DNA from 3 places in the Streptomyces sp. NPDC030183 genome. Region 3 is predicted to be linked to each of the others. Evidence: riboswitches for the same ligand, from Rfam matches in the RefSeq annotation. Region 3 holds a riboswitch; each other region holds the start of a gene.
The links. A riboswitch is a leader RNA that binds a small molecule or an ion and turns the genes downstream of it on or off. The one in region 3 is predicted to bind cobalamin.

Region 1: linked by a shared signal. The riboswitch ahead of ACZ4Z2_RS27495 (energy-coupling factor ABC transporter permease) and the one ahead of ACZ4Z2_RS14490 (prenyltransferase/squalene oxidase repeat-containing protein) in region 3 are both predicted to bind cobalamin.
Region 2: linked by a shared signal. The riboswitch ahead of ACZ4Z2_RS32035 (cobalamin biosynthesis protein) and the one ahead of ACZ4Z2_RS14490 (prenyltransferase/squalene oxidase repeat-containing protein) in region 3 are both predicted to bind cobalamin.

Annotation. Positions count from the first base shown of each region.
Region 1 is NZ_JBVIBK010000024.1:112,800-120,432, reverse strand. It holds gene ACZ4Z2_RS27520 (SDR family NAD(P)-dependent oxidoreductase) at 1-228, shown strand, start outside; gene ACZ4Z2_RS27515 (aldo/keto reductase) at 225-1,283, shown strand; gene ACZ4Z2_RS27510 (energy-coupling factor ABC transporter ATP-binding protein) at 1,346-2,203, opposite strand; gene cbiQ (cobalt ECF transporter T component CbiQ) at 2,200-2,949, opposite strand; gene ACZ4Z2_RS27500 (energy-coupling factor ABC transporter substrate-binding protein) at 2,956-3,315, opposite strand; gene ACZ4Z2_RS27495 (energy-coupling factor ABC transporter permease) at 3,312-4,010, opposite strand; cobalamin riboswitch at 4,041-4,224, opposite strand; gene ACZ4Z2_RS27490 (DUF1775 domain-containing protein) at 4,468-5,205, shown strand; gene nicT (Nickel transporter NicT) at 5,329-6,453, shown strand; partial or broken gene ACZ4Z2_RS27480 (substrate-binding domain-containing protein) at 6,539-7,624, shown strand.
Region 2 is NZ_JBVIBK010000033.1:53,737-61,369, reverse strand. It holds gene cobN (cobaltochelatase subunit CobN) at 1-2,392, opposite strand, end outside; gene ACZ4Z2_RS32040 (cobyric acid synthase) at 2,389-3,900, opposite strand; gene ACZ4Z2_RS32035 (cobalamin biosynthesis protein) at 3,897-4,892, opposite strand; cobalamin riboswitch at 4,994-5,135, opposite strand; gene ACZ4Z2_RS32030 (hypothetical protein) at 5,382-5,639, shown strand; gene ACZ4Z2_RS32025 (hypothetical protein) at 5,774-5,995, opposite strand; gene ACZ4Z2_RS32020 (inorganic phosphate transporter) at 6,023-7,282, opposite strand; gene ACZ4Z2_RS32015 (class II aldolase/adducin family protein) at 7,590-7,633, shown strand, end outside.
Region 3 is NZ_JBVIBK010000010.1:156,110-163,742, reverse strand. It holds gene ACZ4Z2_RS14515 (TetR family transcriptional regulator) at 1-218, shown strand, start outside; gene ACZ4Z2_RS14510 (ferredoxin) at 612-845, opposite strand; gene ACZ4Z2_RS14505 (aldehyde dehydrogenase) at 845-2,335, opposite strand; gene ACZ4Z2_RS14500 (MBL fold metallo-hydrolase) at 2,514-3,542, shown strand; gene ACZ4Z2_RS14495 (phosphotransferase) at 3,624-4,322, opposite strand; cobalamin riboswitch at 4,367-4,491, shown strand; gene ACZ4Z2_RS14490 (prenyltransferase/squalene oxidase repeat-containing protein) at 4,618-5,943, shown strand; gene ACZ4Z2_RS14485 (SCO2322 family protein) at 5,940-6,665, shown strand; gene ACZ4Z2_RS14480 (energy-coupling factor transporter transmembrane component T) at 6,922-7,633, shown strand, end outside.

The sequences.
Region 1 (7,633 bases), on a different contig from region 3:
ACCGCCGACACCCCCTGGGTCGGCCGGCTCCTCGACGCCGCCGACGACCCCGAGGCCGAGCGCGCCGCGCTCAACGCCCGCCAGCCCATGGGACGCCTGGTCACCCCGGACGAGGTCGCCGCCGCCATCGCCTATCTGGCGAGCCCCGCCGCCGCCTCCGTCACCGGCACCTCCCTCGCCGTCGACGGCGGCATGCAGGGACTCCGCCTCCGGCCGGCGGCCTCATGAGAACCAGCACCCTCGGCCGCACCCGGGTCGAGGTCACCGAACTGGCCTACGGTGCCGCGGGCATCGGGAACCTCTACCGGCCCGTGACCGACGAGGAGGCCGCCGCCGCGATCGACGCCGCCTGGGACGCCGGGATCCGCACCTTCGACACGGCACCCCACTACGGCCTCGGCCTGTCCGAACGCCGCCTCGGCAAGGCTCTGCGCGACCGCCCCCGGGACACCTACACCGTCTCCACCAAGGTCGGCCGGCTGCTCGTGCCCGCCGACGGCGACGGCGCCGGTGACGACCTGGCCAACGGCTTCGCCGTCCCCGCGACCCTGCGCCGCGTCTGGGACTTCAGTGCCGACGGCGTCCGCCGCTCCCTCGAAGCCAGCCTGGACCGCCTCGGCCTGGACCGGGTGGACATCGTCCTTCTGCACGACCCCGACGACCACGCCGAGCAGGCCCTCGACCAGGCGTACCCGGCACTGGAACGGCTCCGCGCCGAAGGCGTCGTCGGCGCGATCGGCGTCGGCATGAACCAGTCCGCGCTGCCCGCCCGCTTCCTGCGCGAGACGGACATCGACGTCGTCCTCCTGGCGGGCCGCTACACCCTCCTCGACCAGCAGGGCCTCACCGACCTGCTCCCCGAGGCCGCCGCGCGCGGCAGAAGCGTCCTCATCGGCGGCGTCTTCAACTCCGGCCTGCTCACCGACCCCAGGCCGGGCGCCACCTACGACTACGCGCCGGCGCCGCAGGCCGTCCTCGACCGAGCCCGCCGGCTCAAGGCGGTCACCGAACGCCACGGCGTGACCTTGCGCGCCGCCGCTCTCCGCTTCCCGCTCGGCCATCCGGCGGTCGCCGGCGTCCTCACCGGCGCCCGCTCCCCCCATGAGGTGCGCGACACCGTGGAGCAACTGCGGGCCCCCGTCCCCGCCGCCCTCTGGGACGACCTGCGTACGGAAGGACTGCTCGCCGGGGACGCCCCGGTGCCCGCCTCCCGGACGACGTTCCCGGACATCTCCCCGGACCCGTCCCCGGAAGGAGCCCTCCCGCCGAAGGAGCCGTCGTGAGGGTCGCCCCGCCCACCAAGGCCCACCGGCGCCGGACTCGCCCCGAGCCCTACCGGTCCGGGTCAGCCGTCGGCCGGTACCGGGGGAGCGGTGCCCGCCGACGCGGCCAGCTCCTCCGGGGTGCGCGGACCGGGCGCCCCCTCGGTCAACAGCCCCTGCTTGCGCAGGAGCCGGGTGACCGCGATGCCCCAGGGGAGCCGTAGCCCCGCCTGTTCGAGGAGGTCCGTGCGGGCCAGCATCGCGGCCACCGGGCCCGTCCGCGCGCCGGACGGGGTGAGCAGCGCCGCGTCGTCGGCCCAGCGCAGCGCCAGATCGACGTCGTGGGTGGCCATCACCACGGTCGTACCGGACCGGCGGAGCCCGTCCAGCGTGGCGAGCAGCCGTTCCTGACCGTCCGGGTCGAGGCCCGCGGTCGGCTCGTCGAGGATCAGCACCCGGGGCCGCATCGCCACCGCCCCGGCGATCGCGGTCCGCTTGCGCTGGCCGTAGGAGAGCAGATGGGTGGGCCGGTCCGCCAGGGCGGAGACACCGAGCGCGGCGAGCGCCTCGTCCACCCGAACCCGCACCTGGTCGTCGGGCAGCCCGAGGTTCAGCGGCCCGAACGACACGTCCTGGGCGACCGACGCCGCGAAGAGCTGGTCGTCGGGGTCCTGCACCACCAGCTGGACGGTCGTCCGCAGCCCGGTCAGCCCCTTGCGGTCGTACGACACCGCCCGCCCCTCGACCGTCAACTCGCCCGCGCGGGGCCGCAGTCCCCCGCTGAGCAGCCGCATCAGCGTCGTCTTGCCGCTGCCGTTGCGGCCGAGCAGGGCGAGCGCGCGGCCCTCTCTGACCTCGAAGTCGAGATCGCTGAGCACGGCCGGGCCGTCCTCGTACGCGAAGGACACGCCCCGCAGGGCCACCAGCACGGGCTCGCTCATGTCAGCGGCCTTTCCAGGACGAAGGTGAGAGCGGCCACGGCCGCGAGGAGGACCACACTGACCGTGGTGAAGCGGATCGAGACCCGCGCCTCGGGCACCAGGACGCGCAGGGTCCCGTCGTAGCCCCGCCCGGCGAGCCCCGTCTGGAGCCGTGCCGCCCGGTCGAAGGCCCGCACGAACGCCGTCGCGCCGAGCCCGGCGAGGGAGCGCCAGGTGGCGGCGCGCGTGGTGTGGCCGAGCCGGGCGGCCTGCGCGTCGCGGATCCGGCGCACGGAGTCCAGGAGCAGGAAGCTCATGCGGTACGTCACCAGGGCGACGTCCACGACCGCCGGCGGCACCCCGGCCCGCACCAGGCGCGGCAGCAGATCCGACATGGGGGTCGTGAAGGCGAACAGCAGGACGCCGAGGGAGGCGGCGGAGGTCCGCAGCAGCAGCTCCGCCGCACGGACCGGACCGCCCTCGGCCAGGGCCACCAGGCCGCCGGGGCCGCCGACCTGGACCAGCAGCGGCAGCGCGCCGGTCACACAGAAGCCCAACGGCACCCGGTACGCGCGCCACAGGCGGTGACGCGGCACGCCCGCCGGGCCCAGCAGCACGACGAGCGCGGTCGCCAGGACCAGGGCCGCGCCGGGCCAGGGCGGCAGCGAGATCGCGAGCACGGTGAGACCGAGCCCGAGCACGGCCTTGTCCACGGGGTGGCGCCGGCGCCAGCGACTGCTGTGCGCCGCCTCGTCGATCGGCAGCACGTGGCGTCAGACCTCTTCCGCGCCGGACCCGGCCGGCGTCCTCGCGCCCTCCTGCCGTTCCAGGGCCCGCGCCTCACCCTGGCGGCGGCCCCGGTGCAGGCCGAAGTAGTAGGCGAGGACGCCCGCGCCGAGGGCGGCCTGGAGGGAGAACAGCGCGGACTCGATCTCACCGGAGGGAGGCTGGTACAGGGGGGAGAACCACGGCTTGTAGTCCGGCTCGATCTCGGTGATCGCGCTCTCGGCCTCCCCGTCCGACCCCGTGAACGGTTCCTTCTTGTGGTCGCCGAGGCCGAGGGCCAGCGGCAGCACCGCGAGCGCGGCCACGACCACCAGCAGCAGCAGGTTGATCTTCGTGTTCCGGCTCATCGCGCCACCGCCTCGGTCGTCGTGTCCCGCTTGCCCGCCACGAGCACCCCGAGCCGCGTCAGCTCGCCCTTGCTCGACTGCGTCAGCAGCCGCATCACGAGGACCGTGAGCAGGCCCTCGCTCACCGCGAGGGGGAGCTGGGTGACGGCGAAGATGGAACCGAACTTGCCGAGCGCGCCCAGGAACCCGCTGCTCGGGTCGGGGAACGCGAGGGCGAGCTGGACGCTGGTGACGCAGTAGGTGGACAGGTCCGCGAAGAACGCGCCGGAGAACACCGCGACCATCAGCGGCACGTCGTAGCGCCGCAGCACCTTGTAGACGGCGTATCCGACCCAGGGGCCGACGATCGCCATGGAGAAGACGTTCGCGCCGAGCGTGGTCAGGCCGCCGTGGGCGAGCAGCAGGGCCTGGAAGAGCAGGGTGATGGTGCCGAGCACCGCCATGATCGGCGGCCGGAACAGGATGGCGCCGAGTCCCGTGCCGGTGGGGTGGGAGCAACTCCCGGTGACCGACGGCAGCTTCAGCGCGGACAGGACGAAGGTGAAGGCCCCCGAGGCACCGAGCAGCAGCGTGCTCTCGGGATGCTCCCTGACCTCACGGGTGAGTGACCGGACTCCGTGGACGACGAACGGCGCGGACGCGACACCCCAGGCGATCGCGTGCGCCGGAGGAAGGAAACCCTCGGCTATGTGCATGGCTCAGCAGACCCTCTCCAGCACCTCGTGGATGGTTGACGTGCCTTGGCCGGTCTCCTGGCTGACGGGTACCACCGCCCGTGCTCCGCCTTCCCGGGTCACAAGGACCCAGTGGCTGTCCGCGAGGACTGGAGCCGGACTTCCCGATCACAGTGGCGAGGGCCGCACCGGCATCACACCGGATTTCCCGTTCACCAAGGCGTGGTGACAGTAGTGCCCGCACAAGGGCGCTGACAAGCGCAGACGGGGGCGTGAAGGCGGTGGTGAACAGCACACACCCCGGCGCACGTCACACCCGTCGCATGCGGCGCACGGCGCGGACAGGGCCCAACGCCCCTGCCCGGTACGACGGATCCGCCGCTCCGGCGGCCGTTGCGGCACCGCGGGCCGCCGTTGGCCGGGGCGCGGCCCTGCGCTTGAATGCAGGCTTCACACCTTCGGCACAAGGGAGTCAGCTGTGCACCGCCCGACCCTGGCACGCACCACGCGCCGTCTCGGCGTCCTCACCGCGACGGCGGTCGCGTTCGCCGTCGCCACCGCGGCACCGGCCGCCGCCCACGCGGAGGTCGAGGCGGAGGGCGCCCGCGCCCTCGACCAGAACGTCGAGCTGAGCTTCTCCGCCGAGTCGGAGTCCCCCTCAGCCGGCATCACCAAGCTGGAGGTGATCCTGCCGAAGGGCATCGCCCCCGCCGACATCACCTACGAAGAGGGCCCCAAGGGCTGGAAGTTCGCCGTCACCGACCGGGGTTACACCGTGTCGGGACCGAAGCTCGCGGTGGGGGAGGACGCCGAGTACGAGGTCACCGTACGTCAGCTGCCCGATGCCGAGTCGCTGGTGTTCAAAACCCTCCAGTCCTACAGCGACGGCACCGTGGACCGCTGGATCGAACTGGACGACTCCGGCGGCGACGGACACGGCCACGGTCACCCCGCGCCCCGTCTGGACCTGAAGCCCGCCGCTCCCGGCGCGAAGCTCGTCAGCCCCACCCCCAGCCCTTCGGAGGAGCCCTCGACGACGGCTCCCTCGCCCGAGCCCAGCGCCGACACCCCGGCGCCGTCGTCGAAGCCCGCGGCGGACGACACCGACGGCGACGACGGTCTGCCCCTGGCCGTGCCCGTCGGCCTCGGCGCGGCCGTCCTGGTGCTCGGCGGCGGCCTGTGGTGGTGGCGAAGCCGCCGCGGCGGAGCGGCCTGACACCTCCGGCCCCGGACCTGACCGAACCGTGGCACGAGCTTTACTGCGAGCTAGTTGCAGCTGCCAAACAGCGGCACAAGGCTGAGGGGGCCCGACCGCTCGTCGACAGAAGGCGCACGTGCCATGGCCACCGTTCCCGACGCCGCCCGCCCCGCCCCCGGCGGGGAGGGCGGCTTCTCATGGCGTCGGATCCGCGCCTCGATGACCCGCGAGGAATGGGCGGGTCTCGGCGCGATGGCCGCGTTCATCCTGGCACTGCACCTCGTCGGCTGGTTCACGCTCGTCGTGATCGTCGCCCCCGAGCACTACAGCGTGGGCAGCAGGACCTTCGGCGTCGGCATGGGGGTCACCGCCTACACCCTGGGCATGCGGCACGCCTTCGACGCCGACCACATCGCGGCCATCGACAACACCACCCGCAAGCTGATGGGCGAGGGGCGCCGGCCGCTGTCGGTCGGCTTCTGGTTCTCCCTCGGCCACTCGTCGGTCGTCTTCGCCCTCACCTTCCTGCTCTCCGTCGGCGTCAAGGCCCTCGCCGGGCCGACCCGCGACGACCACTCGGGGCTGCACGCCCTCGCCGGCTGGATCGGCACCACCGTCTCCGGGACGTTCCTGTACGCCATCGCGATCGTCAACCTGGTGATCATGGCGGGCATCTGGAAGGTGTTCCGCGCCATGCGGGCGGGCTCCTACGACGAGGCCGCGCTGGAGGAGCGGCTGAGCGAGCGGGGCTTCATGAACCGGTTCCTCGGCCGGCTGACGAGGTCGATCACGCGGCCGTGGCAGATGTATCCGCTCGGACTGCTCTTCGGTCTCGGCTTCGACACGGCCACGGAGGTCGCGCTGCTGGTGCTGGCGGGATCGGGTGCGGCCTCCGGGCTGCCCTGGTACGCGATCCTCTGCCTGCCCGTCCTGTTCGCGGCCGGCATGTCCCTGCTCGACACCGTCGACGGCTCGTTCATGAACTTCGCCTACGGCTGGGCGTTCTCCCGGCCCGTCCGCAAGGTCTACTACAACCTCACCGTCACCGGCCTCTCGGTCGCCGTCGCCCTCATCATCGGGACGGTCGAACTCCTCGGCCTGGTCGCCGAGAAGGCCGGTCTGCAAGGCCCCTTCTGGGACCGCGTCGCGGGCGTCGACCTCAACGCCGTCGGCTACGTGGTCGTCGCCCTCTTCTTCGTCACCTGGGCGATCGCCCTGCTGGTGTGGCGTCTCGCCCGGATCGAGGAGAAGTGGACGACGGGCTGAACCCTCCCGCGCGCCCCGCATACGAATCTGTCTCGATCCTCGGGCCCGCCCGAGGACGACGCCACGATCACGCCATCATGAGGCCATGAACAGGCCGTCGCCCCGCCTCCACACCCCCGAGTGGTTCACGGCCGACGCCTCGACCCTCAACGTCGCCCTCGTGTACCCGATGCAGGGGCCCGCCGGCATCTTCGGCCCCGCCTGCGGGGCCTGCGCCCGCCTCGCCGCCGAGGAGGTCAACAAGGGCGGGGGAGTGCTGGGCCGGGAGCTGCGCCTCATCGAGGTCGACGGCGGGGCCGAGCCGGCGCGGGTCGCGCAGGACGTCGAGGCGCTGGTCGCGTCGGGCGCCGTCCAGGGCGTCACCGGCTGGCACATCTCCTCCGTGCGCCGGGCCCTGGCCCCCCGCGTCGCACACCGCGTGCCCTACGTGTACACCGCCCTGTACGAGGGCGGCGAGCGCACCGAGGGCGTCTTCATGACGAGCGAGACCCCCTCCTGGCAGCTGCTGCCCGCGATGCGGCTGCTCGCCGAGTCACGCGGGGTGCGCCGCTGGTTCGTCGTCGGCAACGACTACGTCTGGCCCCGGCACACCGCCAGGGCCGCCCGGGGCTTCGCCCGCCGGTGCCGGGGCCGGGTGTGCGGCGAGGCGTATCTGCCGCTCGGCACGGACGACTTCGAGGGCGTACTGCGGCGCGTCGAACGGGCCGACGCCGACGGGGTGCTGATGCTGCTGGTCGGCAGTGACGCGGTCCGCTTCAACCGTGCCTTCGCCGCCTTCGGACTCGACCAGCGGTGTCTCAGACTCAGCACGCTGATGGACGAGAACATGCTGATGGGCAGTGGCCCGCAGGCCACCGCCGACCTCTACAGCACGGCCGGGTTCTTCGCCTCCCTCGCCGACCGCAACACCCTCGACTTCCACGGGCAGTACGCCCGCCGCTTCGGCCTGGACGCCCCCACGCCCGGCAGTCTCGGCGAGTCCTGCTACGAGGGCGTCCTGCTGCTCGCGGCACTCGTCGAACGGGCGCGCGCACTGGACGTGGCCGCGATCGGCGCGAGCGCCGACCGCGTGTCCTACGAGGGGCCGCGCGGCCTGCTGGGGCTGGACGGCCGCAGACACGTGCGCCAGCGCATCTACCTCGCGCAGGCCGACGGTTACGACTTCAACGTGAGCCCGGTT
Region 2 (7,633 bases), on a different contig from region 3:
TGTGCCCGATCTCGTCGGTGGTCCGGGCGAGCCGCGGCACGACCTCGTTGCACGCGAACTCCAGCACCGCGACGGCGCCCGGCAGTTCGGTGCCGAGCACACCGCGCACGAGCGCCGGGACCACGGTGACGTCCCAGTCCCGTGCCTCCATGCCCTCGGCGATCCGCCGGCACAGCTGCTCCAGGAGGTCGATGGCGTCGGCGGCGGTACGGGCGGGGCCCTCCACCAGGTCGCTCAGCTCCGCCGGCACCTTCACCGGCGCGCCCGGCTCCGCCAGCAACTCCTTCTCGACCAGCCCGAAGTGGGCCGCCAGGGACGCCCGCAGACCCGGCAGCGCGTTCGCCTGCCCGCCCCACACCTGCGAGGCGCGCAGCACCGCCAGCACCAGGTTGACGCGCGGTTCACCGACCGGGCCGCCGCCCAGGATGTGCAGACCGTCGCGGATCTGCACGTCCTTGATCTCGCAGAGGTAGCCGTCGATGTGCATGACGAACTCGTCGAAGTCGTCGTCGCCCGGCTGCTCGTCCACATGCAGGTCGTGGTGGAGCTCGGCGGCCTTCACCAGCGTCCAGATCTGCGCCCGCACGGCCGGCGCCTTCGCCGGGTCCAGGTCGGACACCAGCGCGTACTCGTCGAGCAGCTGCTCCAGCTTCGCCAGGTCGCCGTAGGTGTCGGCGCGCGCCATCGGCGGTACGAGGTGGTCGACGACGGTGGCGTGCCCGCGCCGCTTGGCCTGGGTGCCCTCACCGGGGTCGTTGACGATGAACGGGTAGACCAGGGGGAGATCGCCGAGCACGGCGTCCGGGGCACAGCCCCCGCTCAGCCCGAGGCCCTTCCCCGGCAGCCACTCCATCGTGCCGTGCTTGCCCATGTGCACGATCGCGTCGGCGCCGAAGCTGTTCTCCAGCCAGCGGTAGGCCGCCATGTAGTGGTGCGACGGCGGCATGTCCGGGTCGTGGTAGATCGCGATCGGGTTCTCCCCGAAGCCGCGCGGCGGCTGGATCATCACGACGACGTTCCCGAACTGGAGGGAGGCGAGCACGATGTCGTCCCCGTCCACGTACAGCGAACCCGGCGGCTCGCCCCACGCCTCGAGCATGCCGTCCCGCAGCTCCGGGTCCAGCTTGTCGAACCAGGCCCGGTAGTCGGCGAGCGGCACCCGCGCGGGCGCCGACGCCAGCTGCTCCTCCGTCAGCCACTCCACGTCGTGGCCGCCGGCCTCGATGAGCCGGTGGATCAGCTCGTCGCCGTTGTCGGGGTACTCGGTGACGCCGTACCCGGCCGCCTTGAGGGCGTCGAGGACCCGCACCGCCGAAGCGGGCGTGTCGAGGCCCACCGCGTTGCCGACGCGCGAGTGCTTGGTCGGGTAGGCGGTGAAGACCAGCGCGAGCTTCTTCTCCGCGTTCGGCTTGTGCTTCAGCGCCGCGTGACGGACGGCGATCCCGGCGACCCGCGCGGCCCGCTCCGGGTCGGCGACGTACACCGGCACGTCGTCCGGCCCTTGCTCCTTGAACGAGAACGGCACCGTGATGAGCCGCCCGTCGAACTCGGGGATCGCGACCTGCATCGCCGCGTCCATGGGGGAGAGGGCGGCGTCCGACTCGTCCCACGCGGCGTGCGACGACGTCAGGCACAGGCCCTGGAGGACGGGGATGTCCAGCTCGGCGAGCGCCCCGATGTCCCACGCCTCCTCGTCGCCGCCGGCCGACGCCTGCGAGGCGTGCGTACCGCCGGCGGCGAGGACCGTGGCGACCAGCGCGTCCGCCTTCGCGAGCAGCTCGTACAGCCCGGCGTCCGCGCCGCGCAGCGAACCGCAGTACACGGGAAGCGCGTTGGCGCCCTTCGCCTCGATCGCGTCGCACAACGTGTCCACGAACGCGGTGTTGCCGCTCAGCTCGTGCGCCCGGTAGAAGAGCACCCCGACCGTGGGCCGCCCCTCGACGAAGGGCCGCTCCCCGTGCGGCCCGTACTCGGGCATCTTGCGCGGCTCGACGAACCCCTCGCCGGTCAGCAGCACGGTGTCGGACAGGAACCGGGCCAGCTCGGTGAGGTTGTCGGGCCCGCCCTCCACGAGGTACTTCAGTGCCTCCGCGACCACACCGGCCGGCACCGACGACTCGGCCATCAGCTCGGCGTCCGGCACGGCCTCACCGCCGAGCAGCACGGTCGGGATCCCTGCGGCCTTCAGCGCGGCCAGCCCGTCCTCCCAGGCCCGCTTTCCGCCCAGCAGCCGTACGACGGCGATGTTCGCGCCGTCGAGGAGAGCGGGCAGCTCGTCCCTCACGTCGACGCGGGTCGGGTTGCCGATCCGGTAGGAGGCGCCGGAAGCGGCCCGGGCCGCCAGCAGATCCGTGTCGGCGGTCGACAACAACAACACAGTGCCAGTGCTCATGCGGGCGCTCCCGGTGGAATGAAGGGCAGTCCTTGCGGCGCGCCCGACTCGATGAGCCGCCACAGCGCGTCCGTGTCCGCGTGTTCCTCGATCAGATCGCCGAGCCGGTCCAGCTGCTCCTCGCGCAGCGCGGCGAACGACGTGTCGGCGGCCGGCACGAAACGACGGCCCGCGGCGGCCGCCACCTCGCGCAGAAAGGCCCGCCGGAAGCCGTCCGACTCCAGCGACCCGTGCCAGTGCGTGCCCCAGGTCTGACCGACCCGGCACCCGTCCAGGAAGGGTTCGCCCCCGGCGACCTGGGCGACCCCGTGATGGATCTCGTACCCCGTGACGTGCTCCCCGAGGGCCTCGCCCTCCGGCCGGGTGAGGGTCTTCTCCCGCGCGAACCGCACCCGTACGGGCAGGATGCCGAGCCCGTCCACCTGTCCCCGGCGGCTCTCGACGTCGTCCTCGATGTGCTCGCCGAGGACCTGGAAGCCGCCGCAGATGCCGAGCACGGGCCGGTGGTGGGCGGCCCTGGCGCGCAGCGCGTCGGCGAGGCCCCGCTCGCGCAGCCAGTCCAGCGCCCGCACGGTGCCCCGGGTTCCGGGGACGACGACGAGGTCCGCGTCGGCCAGCTCCTCGGGCCGGTCCACGAACCGCACCACGACACCGGGTTCGGCGGCGAGCGCGTCCACGTCGGTGAAGTTCGACATGAGGGGAATCGCGCAGACGGCGACCCGCAGCACGTCCTCCCCGACGGGCGGCGACACGTTCGACTCGCGGACCGTCCCACGCAGGGACACCCTCAGTCCGTCCTCCTCGTCGATGCCGAGGCCGTGCCGGAACGGCAGCACCCCGTACGTCCGACGCCCCGTCAGCCCGTGCAGCATGTCGAGCCCCGGCTCCAGCAGGGAGACGTCCCCGCGGAACTTGTTGACGAGGAACCCGGCGACGTGCGCCTGATCCTCGGGCGACAGCAGCGCCACCGTCCCGAAGAACGAGGCGAACACGCCCCCGCGGTCGATGTCGCCGACGACGAGCACGGGGAGCCCGGCGTTGCGGGCGATCCCCATGTTGACGATGTCGGTCCGCCGGAGATTGATCTCGGCGGGACTCCCGGCCCCTTCACAGATCACCGCGTCATACGTGCCCCGCAACTCGGCGAGACAGTCGAGCACGGTCCCCAGCAGCCGCTGCTGCCGTCCCCCGTGGTAGCCCCGCGCGCTCAACTCCCCGACCGGCTTGCCGAGCAGCACGACCTGACTGCTCTGCTCCCCACCGGGCTTGAGCAGCACCGGGTTCATCAGCGCCGTCGGCTCCACCCGGCAGGCCTGCGCCTGCATGGCCTGGGCCCGACCGATCTCGGCGCCCTCCCGCGTCACGAACGAGTTGAGCGACATGTTCTGCGCCTTGAACGGCGCCACCTTGACGCCCTGCCGCACCAGCCACCGGCAGATCCCGGCCGTCACGACGCTCTTGCCCGCGTCGGAGGTGGTGCCGGCGACCAACAGCCCCCCGCCCGTCATGACGCCCCCTTCGACCGCCGGGAGCGGCCCTTCGTGAACTCCCGTGCCGGGCCCCGCGCGACGCGGCCCCGCAGCAGTGACGCGCCCGCGCTGACGCCGAGCGCGAGCCAGCCCACGCGCCGCGACAGCCGCACGGCCCGCTCGATGTCCCCCACGGTGACGGCCCGCCCCTCCGTGTTCAGCACGGGCCGGTGCTCGACCCGCCCCCCGTACGACAAGGTGCCTCCCAGCCGGACGCCGAGCGCCCCGGCGAACGACGCCTCCACCGGCCCCGCGTTGGGGCTCGGATGCTTCCGCGCGTCCGCCCGCCACGCCCGTACGGCGCCCCGGGCGTCCCCGCCGGCCGCGGCGGCCAGCAGGGCGGTGAGCCGGGCTCCCGGCCACCCCGCCACGTCGTCGAGGCGGGCGGACGCCCACCCGTACCGCCGGTGACGCGGCGACTTGTGCCCGACCATGGCGTCCAGCGTGTTGACGGCCCGGAACCCGACGAGTCCGGGCACACCGCCCAACGCCCCCCACACCAGCGCCCCGACGACGGCGTCCGAGGTGTTCTCGGCGACGGACTCGACGACGGCCCGGGCGATCCCGTCCGCGTCCAGTGCCTGCGGGTCCCGTCCGCACAGATGCGGCAGCCGGGCCCGCGCGGCCTCGACGTCCCCGTCCTCCAGCGCCCGCCCGACGGCACGGGCCTCCCGGGCGAGGGAGGTGCCCCCGACGACGGCCCAGGTGGCCGCGCCGGTCAGCGCGACGGACGCGGCGCGGGACGGCCGTGCCGCGGCGGCGGCCACCGCCCCCAGCGCCACGGCGCCTCCGGCGCACACCACGGTGTGCAGCGCGCCCCACCCCCGGTGGTCCCGCCACAACACCCGCTCCACGGCGCCCGCGGCCCGCCCGAACACGGCGACGGGATGCCCCCGGCGGGGATCGCCGAGCAGCAGGTCACCGAGGAGCCCGGCGGTGGCGCCGTACGCGAAGACGCGATCGGCACGCACGCGTTCAGCCGATCGCGGGGTCGGGCAAGGACCGGGTGCTGAATCTCAAGCGGCAGCCGCGCATGGCTTCATGTCCTCACTCAGGGTGTCCACGCCCTGGTTCGACGAGACCGACGACGAGAGTTCCTGGCTCCCGGGGAAGGTTCTTCCCCGGTGACAGTGGCGGGACCGCGCCGGACTCGCACCGGCTTCCTCTCCTGCCGTCGTAGATGGCCCCGGCAGTCCACCACGGCCCCGGAAGACCCGTCAACTTGCTGTTGACCTGCGGCGCAGCGGTGTGCTGAGCCCCACATCGCTGAAATGCCGTCAGTCGCCCGAAGCGGCACTTTCCGTGCCCTTTCCCGGCGCCCGCCCCGGTGCGTGCTCGAACAGGTGTCAGAACGCTCTGTTCTTCTTCCGTCACACGGCGTGCTGTGGTTTTCTGGCGGAGCTCGGGACCCGGGAGCGGACGGCTCGTGAAGGCCCGTCCGGGGACGGGAGGTGCGCACGATGGAAGACCGGACCGAGACGGTCGCGCGGACCCGCACGGGGGCGTCGTGGGACCGGCGGACGCGGGTGACGGCCGCCGCCCCGCTGGTGCTGTTCAGCACGGTGGCGGGGGTGTTCGCCGTCGGCGTCGGCGCCCTGGCCTCGCTGTGGGTGCCGGCGGCGGAGGCGCGGGCCGTCGTCTGGATGGCGGTGACGACCCTCGTCGCCACGGGAGCGGGCCTGTGGTGGGGCCCGAACCCCGGTCACCGGACGCCGTGAACGACGACGAACCCCCTGCGCCGGGGTGACAGGCACAAGGGGTTCGTCGCGGTGTCCCACCGTGGGCGGGACGGGTGTCCTACGGGGCCGGGACCTCAGTGGCTGCGGTCCCGGGCCGTGGGGCGGGTGTGATCTCAGGCCATGATCAGGTAGATCCCGTAGCCCACCGCCGCCGCGCACGCCGCGAAGCAGGCGTACGCCGCTGTCGTGGCGAGGGCGGCCGAGCCGCCGGAGGCGGTCGCCGTCTCCCGCTTGGAGAGGCCGACGATCCCCAGGGTGAACAGGCCGACGAGGGCCACGGTGACCACGAGGCTGACTCCGAAGACGGAGCCGAGTGCTGCCCAGTCGATGTGCATGGTGGTGTCTTCCTAGGGGCGCGGGGCTCAGACGGCCGGTGTGGGGGCGGAGGGGCCGGCCGGGGCCTCGGCGCCGGCGGTCGCGGCCGCGGGGGCCGGGATCGTCGCCGCGAGTTCCTCGGCCACGGCGGCGGTCGGCGGCGGGGTCACCGCGGCGATGGCCGTGGTCACCACACCGGGGGGCTCCTCGGTGTCGTTCACATTGGTGTGGTCGACCACCTCACGGCGCGAGATCACCCAGATCGCGGCGCTGGAGGCGACGAGGAAGACCGCGACGAGAGCCGTGCCCCAGGTGCCGTGGGACGTCACCCACTCGGCGAGCGCGGCGACGAGCGCCGCGGCCGGCAGGGTCAGACCCCAGGCCACGAACATCCGGGTGGCGGTGGACCAGCGCACCACACCGCCCTTGCGGCCCAGGCCCGCGCCCATGACCGCGCCGGAGACCGAGTGCGTGGTGGACAGGGAGAAGCCCAGGTGCGAGGAGGCCAGGATGACCGTCGCCGCGCTGGTCTGGGCGGCGAAGCCCTGCTGCGGCTGGAGGTCGGTCAGGCCCTTGCCCATGGTGCGGATGATGCGCCAGCCGCCCAGGTAGGTGCCGAGGGCGATGGCCATGCCCGCGGAGACGATGACCCAGACCGGCGGGTCGGAGTCCGGCGCGAGAGCGCCGCCGGCGACCAGGGCCAGGGTGATGATGCCCATCGTCTTCTGGGCGTCGTTCGTGCCGTGGGCCAGCGAGACCAGACCGGCGGAGGCGATCTGACCGGCGCGGTAGCCCTTGCCGGCGGCCTTCTCGCTCGTGTGCTGCCCGAGCCTGTACGTCAGCCGCGTGGCGAACATCGCCGCGACGCCGGCGACCAGCGGGGCCGCGACGGCGGGGATCAGCACCTTGGTGACGAGCACGTCCCCGTGCACGGCGCCGGTGCCGACCGAGGCGATGGTGGCGCCGATCAGGCCGCCCATCAGGGCGTGCGAGGAACTGGAGGGGAGTCCCACCAGCCAGGTCAGCAGGTTCCAGAGGATGGCGCCGACGAGCGCCGCGAAGATGACCTCTGGCTGGATGCCGGACTCGTCGACGAGTCCCTTGGAGATGGTGTTGGCGACCTCGATGGAAAGGAACGCGCCGACAAGGTTGAGCACGGCGGACATGGCCACCGCGACCTTGGGCTTCATGGCGCCGGTCGAGATGGTGGTGGCCATCGCGTTGGCGGTGTCGTGGAAACCGTTCGTAAAATCGAACACGAGCGCGGTGATGACCACGATCGCGAGGATCAGCGAGAAGTTTTCCATTTACCCGAGCTTCTTTTGGATGTCAGTGGCATCTGGACCGTAGGCAACCTGGGTGAACGGAAGATGAACTGAGGCGTACCGGAGGGTGTAGCGATCGGGCCGCCCTGGTTCCGCTTGTGTCCACGGGGGCGCCCTCCGCCGATCCGCGGGCGCGCCTTCCCCGATGTCCTCGAACTGAAACGGAGCTTCGGCCTCCGTGCGTGACCCGCGCCTGGGCCCCGTCGGCGCCGGGCGAACTTCCCCGGTCGGGCCGTGGAGCCGTGCGACGGATTCCGGTCACCCGGCGGCCTCCTGGCAGGATCGCCGCATGGTTGAGCAGCGGCGGAACGCAGGGGACCCGCGGGGCGCGGG
Region 3 (7,633 bases):
AGGTGGACCAGGTCTCCCACCAGACGACGGCGATCATCCTGGACGCCATGGGGCTGGAGCACCCCACCCCCGAGCAGCTCTCCGCCGTCCGCGTCATCGAGCACACCTGGCACTCGGCCCTGATCACCTGGCTGTCGGGCCGCGCCTCCATCGCCCAGGTGAAGATCGACATCGAGACGGTCTGCCGCCTGATCGACCTGACGACACCGGAGGAGTGAAGGAACCGGGCGCGGAAGGACCAGGCACAGGAGGGACCAGGCGCAGGAGGGACCGGGCACAGAAAGAACCGGGCCCAGAAGGGCCCGGCGCATAATGAAGGACCTACGAGACGGGTTCCCTGCGCCGGTATTACCCGGATCAGGTGCTGGGGGTCGCCGTCGGTCCTGTACCAGCGACCTCCGGCCTCTCAGCCCGACCGTCGACGTCGGCACCAGCGGAGACCTTCGTCTCTCGCTTGCGTCGGCTACTCCGGTCGAACTCCCTCACTCGTCCCGTAGGCCGAATTCCAGAATAGAACGCCCGTAGGCGTATGCAACCCCCTGAATCGGATTTTTTACCCCATTCTCCGGGTCGCCCTCCAGGCCACGGCCTCCAGTCCGCTCCAGCTGCCGCTACTCCTCGGGCGGGAACACCGGCTCCCCGCTGCCCAGCAGCGTGATCGAGATCGCCTCCACCGGGCAGCCCTCCGCCGCCTTCAGGATGCCCTCGCCCGCGTCGGTGTCCGGCTCGACGGGGTGGGACTGCATCGCGGAGTCGAGGCGGAAGGCGCCGGGGGCGAGGTGGGTGCACTGGGCGGAGCCGATGCAGATCCCGCGGTCGACCTCCACGTGCCAGCGGTCGCCCATCAGCCCGCCCCCTCCCCCGCGGCGGCGCCCGCGGGCGGCACGTACCCGGCGGGCAGGTGGATCATCTTGTGCTCCAGGTATTCGCCGTAGCCCTCGGGGCCGAACTCGCGCCCGAGGCCGGAGTTCTTGTAGCCGCCGAAGGGGCCGAACATGTCGAGGCTGAAGGTGTTGACGGAGTACGTGCCGGTGCGGACCTGGCGGGCGATGTCGATGCCGCGCTCATCGTCGGCGGTCCAGACGCTGCCGCTGAGGCCGTAGTCGGAGTCGTTGGCGATCCTGACGGCCTCGGCCTCGTCACCGTACGGGAGGAGGCAGATCACCGGCCCGAAGATCTCCTCGCGGGCGATGCGCATGGAGTTGTCGACGTCGCCGAAGAGGGTGGCGTCCACGTACCAGCCGTGGTCGAGGCCGGCGGGGCGTCCGCCGCCGGTGAGGATCTTGGCGCCCTCCTCCTGGCCGATGCGGATGTAGTCGAGGCTGCGGCGCTGCTGCCGCCGCGCCACGAGCGGGCCGAGTTCGGTGGCGGGGTCGAGGGGGTCGCCGACCTTGAGCGCGGAGGCGGCGGCCGCGAACGCCTCGGCGAACTCGTCGTAGCGGGTGCGCGGGACGAGGATGCGGGTCTGGGCGACGCACGCCTGGCCGTTGATCATCCAGGCGAAGGGCGCGATGCCGTTGACGGCGGTCTGCGCGTCGGCGTCCGGCAGGATCACCGCCGCGGACTTGCCGCCCAACTCCAGGGTGACACGGGTGAGGTTGCGGGCGGCGACCTCCATCACGCGCTTGCCGGCGGCGACCGAGCCGGTGAAGGAGACCTTGTCGACGCCCGGGTGCCCGACGAGGTACTCGCTGACCTCGCGGTCGGCGGGGAGGATCGACAGGACGCCCTCCGGGAGCCCGGCCTCGGCGGCGATCTCCGCGAGCAGATAGGCGTCGAGCGGGGTCTCGGGCGACACCTTCAGGATCGCGGGGCAGCCCGCGAGCAGCGCCGGGGCGAGTTTGGCGGCGGCGGTGAACTGCGGGACGTTCCACGGGACGACGGCCGCGACGACCCCGACCGGCTCGCGCCGCACCAGGATCTTGCCGAGCACGCCGTCGCGGTGCTCCTCGTGGGTGAAGTTGCGTGCCGTGGTGATCGCCGCGTCCCAGACCATCATCGAGGCGAGGGCCTGCACCATGACGCTGGAGGTGAACGGGGTGCCGTTCTGGGCGCTGATGAGGCGGGCGAACTCCTCGTGGCGCACGGCGAAGGCGTCCTTGACGCGGGTGACGACCTCGATGCGCTCGTCGAGGGTCAGCCGGGGCCACGGCCCTTCGTCGAAGGCCCTCCGCGCGGCGGCCACGGCCCGGTCGACGTCCGCCCGTGAGGCGTGCGGTACACGGCCGATGACCTCCTCCGAGTGCGGGGAGACCACCTCGATGACGTCCGTGCCCAGGGGATCCGTCCACTCCCCGCCGATGAACAGCTGTCCGTGTTCCACGAGCTCGGTCATGGCCGACTGCCTCCCCGGGGCCGATCTCTGACGGTGCATCAGATATGGCGATAGGGGAACTGATACCAGCTCCGGTCGCAGGAGTCCACGGGCGGATGACGGCCGATGGCGGTCGGCTCGGCCTCCCATCGAAACCTGTTCTAGTTATAGTGACCGGACGGCGGCGATTGGGGAGCCCATGGCGCAGGTGAACGACCACGGCGGCGGCGTCCGGTCTCTTCGGGTCCCCATCCCGGACAACCCCCTCGGCCACACGCTCGTGTATGTCGTCGACACCGATCGCGGGCCCGTGCTGGTCGACACCGGCTGGGACGATCCGGCCTCCTGGGACATCCTCCGCGAGGGCCTCACGGCGTGCGGTACGTCGGTCGGGGAGGTCATCGGCGTGGTGATCACCCATCACCACCCGGACCATCACGGCCTGTCGGGCAAGGTGCGGGAGGCGTCGGGCGCCTGGGTGGCCATGCACGCGGCGGACGCCTCGGTCGTGCGGCGGACGCGGGAGACGCGGCCGGAGCGCTGGTTCACGTACATGGCGGCCAAGTTGACGGCGGCCGGCGCGCCCGAGGAGCACGTGGCCCCGCTGCGCGCCCCGCGTGGTCGCCGCACCCTGCCGGGCCTCTCCCCCGCGCTCCCCGACCGCGAGATCGTCCCCGGCGAACTCCTCGACCTCCCCGGCCGCCGCCTCCGCGCGATCTGGACGCCCGGCCACACCCCCGGGCATGTCTGCCTGCACCTGGAGGAGGACCACCCCGCCGAACTCCCGGGCCGGGGGCGGCTGTTCTCCGGCGACCACCTGCTCCCCGAGATCAGCCCGCACATCGGCCTGTACGAGGACCCCGACGACACGACGGTGACCGACCCCCTCGGCGACTACCTCGACTCCCTCGAACGCGTCGCCCGCCTGTCCCCGGCCGAGGTCCTCCCGGCCCACCAGTACACGTTCACCGACGCCCCGGCCCGGGTACGGGAACTGCTCGCGCACCACGAGTCCCGCCTCACCGACCTGCGCGGCCTCCTCACCACCCCGCTCACCCCCTGGCGACTCGCCGAACGCATGGAGTGGAACCGCCCCTGGTCCCAGATCCCCTACGCCTCCCGCAACATCGCCGTCGCCGAGGCGGAGGCCCACCTACGCCGCCTGGTGAAACTGGGCCGGGCCGAGGCGGTGACGGGGAGCGATCCGGTGACGTACGTGGCGGTGTGAACCTGGCGGCGGGATGCGCGGCAGTGTGAACCGAGCGACGCCGTACGCAGCAGTGTGAACCGAGCGGCGTTTTGCGTGGCCTCAGCGAGCGCCGGCCGAACGGATCAACTCCCGGACCCGGTCGAGCAGCCGCACTTCCCGCCCGCTCATCGTCGGGTTCTTCGCCCGGCGGGCGATCGCTTCCGTCAGTCCTTCCTCCGTGAGGGCTCCGCTGAGGGCCACGTGGCCGTTGCGCGGCTGGTGAACGAGGAGGCCGGTGAGGGTCGCGTGGGCGAGGGAGGCGCGGGGGTCGGCGGTGTCGGCCGCGACCTGCGCGAGGATGACCGCCGACATGCCCCAGTCGAGACCGGGCGGGCCCTCCTCACTGTTGGCCCAGTCGATGACGCGGGGGCCGTCGGGGGTGAGGAGGACGTTCTCGGGGTGCAGGTCGAGGTGGAGGACTCGGGCCGCCGGGTCGGTGGAGCGGCGGGGCGGGAGCGCGTGCAGCGCGTGGAGGAGGCGGGCCAGTTGGGCGCCGGCCTCCTCCGGATCGAGGGCGCCCGCGGCGATGGCCTCCAGCATGGTCGGGCCCGAGAGCCGTTCGAGGACCAGGTCGGTACGGGTCGCCGTGCGGACGCGGGGTGCGGGATAGCCGTGGGCGTGCACGTGCCCCATGATCTCGGCCTCGGCGATGGCGTCGCCCCAGCCGTCGCGGTAGCGGCGCAGCACCCATGCGCTGTCGGCCTCGATCTCGTAGACGTCCGCCGTGCGCCCCGCGCCCAGCAGTCTCCCCGTTCGCATGTCCCCGAACCTACCGCCCGGCACGGGCGGCCCACAGGCCGGTTTCTACCGGCAGGTAGAGTGGCCGGGTCGTCACGCCCGTACAGGGGGAAGCCGGTGCAAATCCGGCGCTGACCCGCAACCGTGAGCCGAAGCCGCCCCAGGGATCGGCGAGTCGGACTGCCCTGTGCGGAACTGTGACCGGCTCGCGTCACCGGCGTCCGCCGGTGTACGGCACCGTCGAGGAATACGGAGCCGAGCCGCCCGGCGTCGCGCCGTGGCGCCCGGCTCCCGTCAGGGAGAGGCACCGCCGATCATGAATGTCCGCCGCAGCGCCGCGGTCGTCGCCGTACTGGCCGCCACAGCCGGGGTCGGCACCGGACTCGGTACCGGTCTCGCACCGGCCGCCCTCGCCGACGACACCGCCCCCGCCGCGCCGTCCGCGTCGCCGTCGCAGGCGATACCCACCGGCCTGTACGGGTCGACGGACCCCAAGTACGACGGTGTCTGGCGGCAGTCGCTCACGCTGGTCGCCCTCGACGCCGTGGGCGAGAAGCCCGGCGCCGGTGCCGTCGAGTGGCTGCTCGGCCAGCAGTGCGCGAACGGGGCGTTCGCCGCGTACCGGCCCGATCCCACCGCGAAGTGCGACGCCAAGACGGCCGTCGACACCAACAGCACCGCCGCCGCCGTGCAGGCGCTCGCCGCCGTCGGCGGTCACGACGCGGAGGCCGAGCGGGCCGTCGGCTGGCTGAAGGACAACCAGAACGACGACGGGGGCTGGGGCTTCGCCGCGGGCGGGCCCAGCGACGCGAACTCCACGTCCGTCGTCATCGGCGCGCTGACCGCCGTCGGCGAGACACCCGGCGCGCAGAAGAGGGCCGGCCACTCCCCTTACGACGCCCTGCGCGCCCTCGCGCTCCCCTGCGCCGTCGGCACCGAGGGCAGCGGGGCCTTCGCCTACCAGCCCGACAAGAAGGGCGGGCTCGCCGCCAACGCGGACGCCACGGCCGCCGCCGTGGTCGGCAGCCTGGGAGAAGGGTTCGTCGTCGACGCCGGGAAGACCGGGGAGGCCGGCAGTTCCGGGGACTCCGGCGGCCCTGGTACGACCGGGGAGTCCGGGGCCGCCGCCGGGTGCTCCAGTGGCACCTCGCCCGAGGACGCGGCCCACAACGGCGCCCTGTACCTCGCCGGTGCCCTCATCTCCGACGGCTACCTGAAGTCCGTCCTCCCGGGCGCCGACGACCAGCCCGACCTCGGCAACACCGCCGACGCGGTCGTGGCGCTGGCCGCCGCCGGGGACACGGAGGCCACCGGGAAGCCGCTCGCCTGGTTGAAGAAGAACTACGGCCCCTGGGCGGCGAAGTCCGGCCCCGCGGCGTACGCCCAGCTCATCCTCGCCGCGCACGCCGCCGGCACCGACCCGCGCGACTTCGGCGGCGCGGACCTCGTGGCGCAGTTGGCCGAGACCGGCCCGGCGCGGGACGTGGACGACTACAGGAGCGTGCCGGACGACGGCACGGCCGACGGGGACGGGGGCGACGGGGGCATCGCGACCGGTGTGGTGCTGGGCGCCGGCCTCGGCCTCGCCGCTCTCGCCGGGGCGGCACTGACCCGGCTCACCCGGAAGCGGCGCCGGCCATGACCCGGGCACGGCCGCGGAGGCCCGCCGGGCGCCTGACCGCCGCGCCGGCGTCGGTCGTACTCGTCCTGTTCCCGCTGGTGGGGCTGGGCGGGCCGGCCCATGCCGCCGCGTATCGGTACTGGTCGTTCTGGGACCGAGGCGCGGACGGTTCCGGGTGGGTGTACGCCACGCAGGGGCCGTCGACCGCGCGGCCCTCGGACGGGGACGTCCAGGGCTTCCGGTTCGCCGTCAGCGCGGACTCCGACGACGCCGCCGAGCCGCGCGGGGCCGCCCGCTTCGACGCCATCTGCTCGGGTACGGCCGCCCGCGACGGGCAGAAGCGGATCGCGCTCGTCATCGACTTCGGCACGGCCGCGGACGCCCCCGCCGGTGAGACGCCCCCGCCGCCGCGCACCGCCTGTGCGCGTGTGCCGTCGGACGCGACCACCGCCGACGCGCTGGCCGCCGTGGCGAAGCCGCTCCGCTATGACACGAACGCGCTGCTCTGCTCCATCGCCGGTTACCCCCGGAAGGGCTGCGGGGAGGTGGTCGCCGGTGACGAGTCGTCCGACACCACCGGCTCGGGCGCGAACACCACCGGCCCCGACGCCTCGAACACCTCCGACGCCTCCGACGCCTCCGACGAGAAGGGGCCCTCCGTCGGCCTGTTCGCCGGCGCGGGCGCCGTCGCGGTGCTCGGGGCGGCGGCGGTGTGGCAGGCCAGGCGACGCCGCCGTGACTAGCCACGGGCCGGTGGACAGCGGGGACCACCGGTGGGCCGCGCGCGCCGCCGAGGGCGCACGGGCCGCTGAGGCCACGGGGGCCGCCCGAGCCACGCCGGCCGCCTACGTCACGGAAGCAGCTCAAGCCAAGCCGGCCGCCCAGGCCACGCGGACCGCCCGAGCCACACGATCCCCGCACCCCACCCACCCCCAACGCCCCTCCCCCCGCAGCGTCCACGGCCACCACCCGCACCCCCTCGCCTGGTGGCTCTGGGCCCTGGGGCTCGGTACCGCCGCGTCGCGTACCACCAACCCGCTTCTCCTGGCCCTCCTCATGGCCGTGGCGGGCTACGTCGTGGCGACGCACCGCACGGACGCCCCCTGGGCCCGCTCCTACACCGCGTTCGTGAAGCTCGGTCTGGCGGTGTTGGTCATCCGGCTGGCCTTCGCAGTGGTGCTCGGCTCCCCGATCCCCGGCACGCACACCCTCCTCACGCTCCCCGAAGTCCCGCTCCCCGAATGGGCGCAGGGCATCCGCCTGGGCGGCCGGGTGACGGCGGAGGGCGTGCTGTTCGCCCTGTACGACGGTCTGCGCCTCGCCGCGCTCCTCATCTGCGTGGGCGCCGCGAACGCCCTCGCGAACCCGGCCCGGCTGCTGAAGTCACTGCCCGGCGCGCTGTACGAGGCGGGCGTGGCGGTGGTGGTGGCGATGACGTTCGCCCCGCACCTGGTGGCGGACGTGCAGCGGCTGCGCGCCGCCCGGCGGCTGCGCGGGCGGCCGGACCGGGGGCTGCGGGGGTTGCTCCAGGTCGGACTGCCCGTCCTGGAGGGCGCGTTGGAACGGTCGGTGGCCCTGGCCGCCGCGATGGACTCGCGTGGCTACGGCCGCACCGCCGAGGTCCCGGCCCCCGTCCGCCGTACGACCGCCGCGCTCACCCTCGGCGGACTGCTCGGCGTCTGCGCGGGAACGTACGGCGTCCTGACCGCCG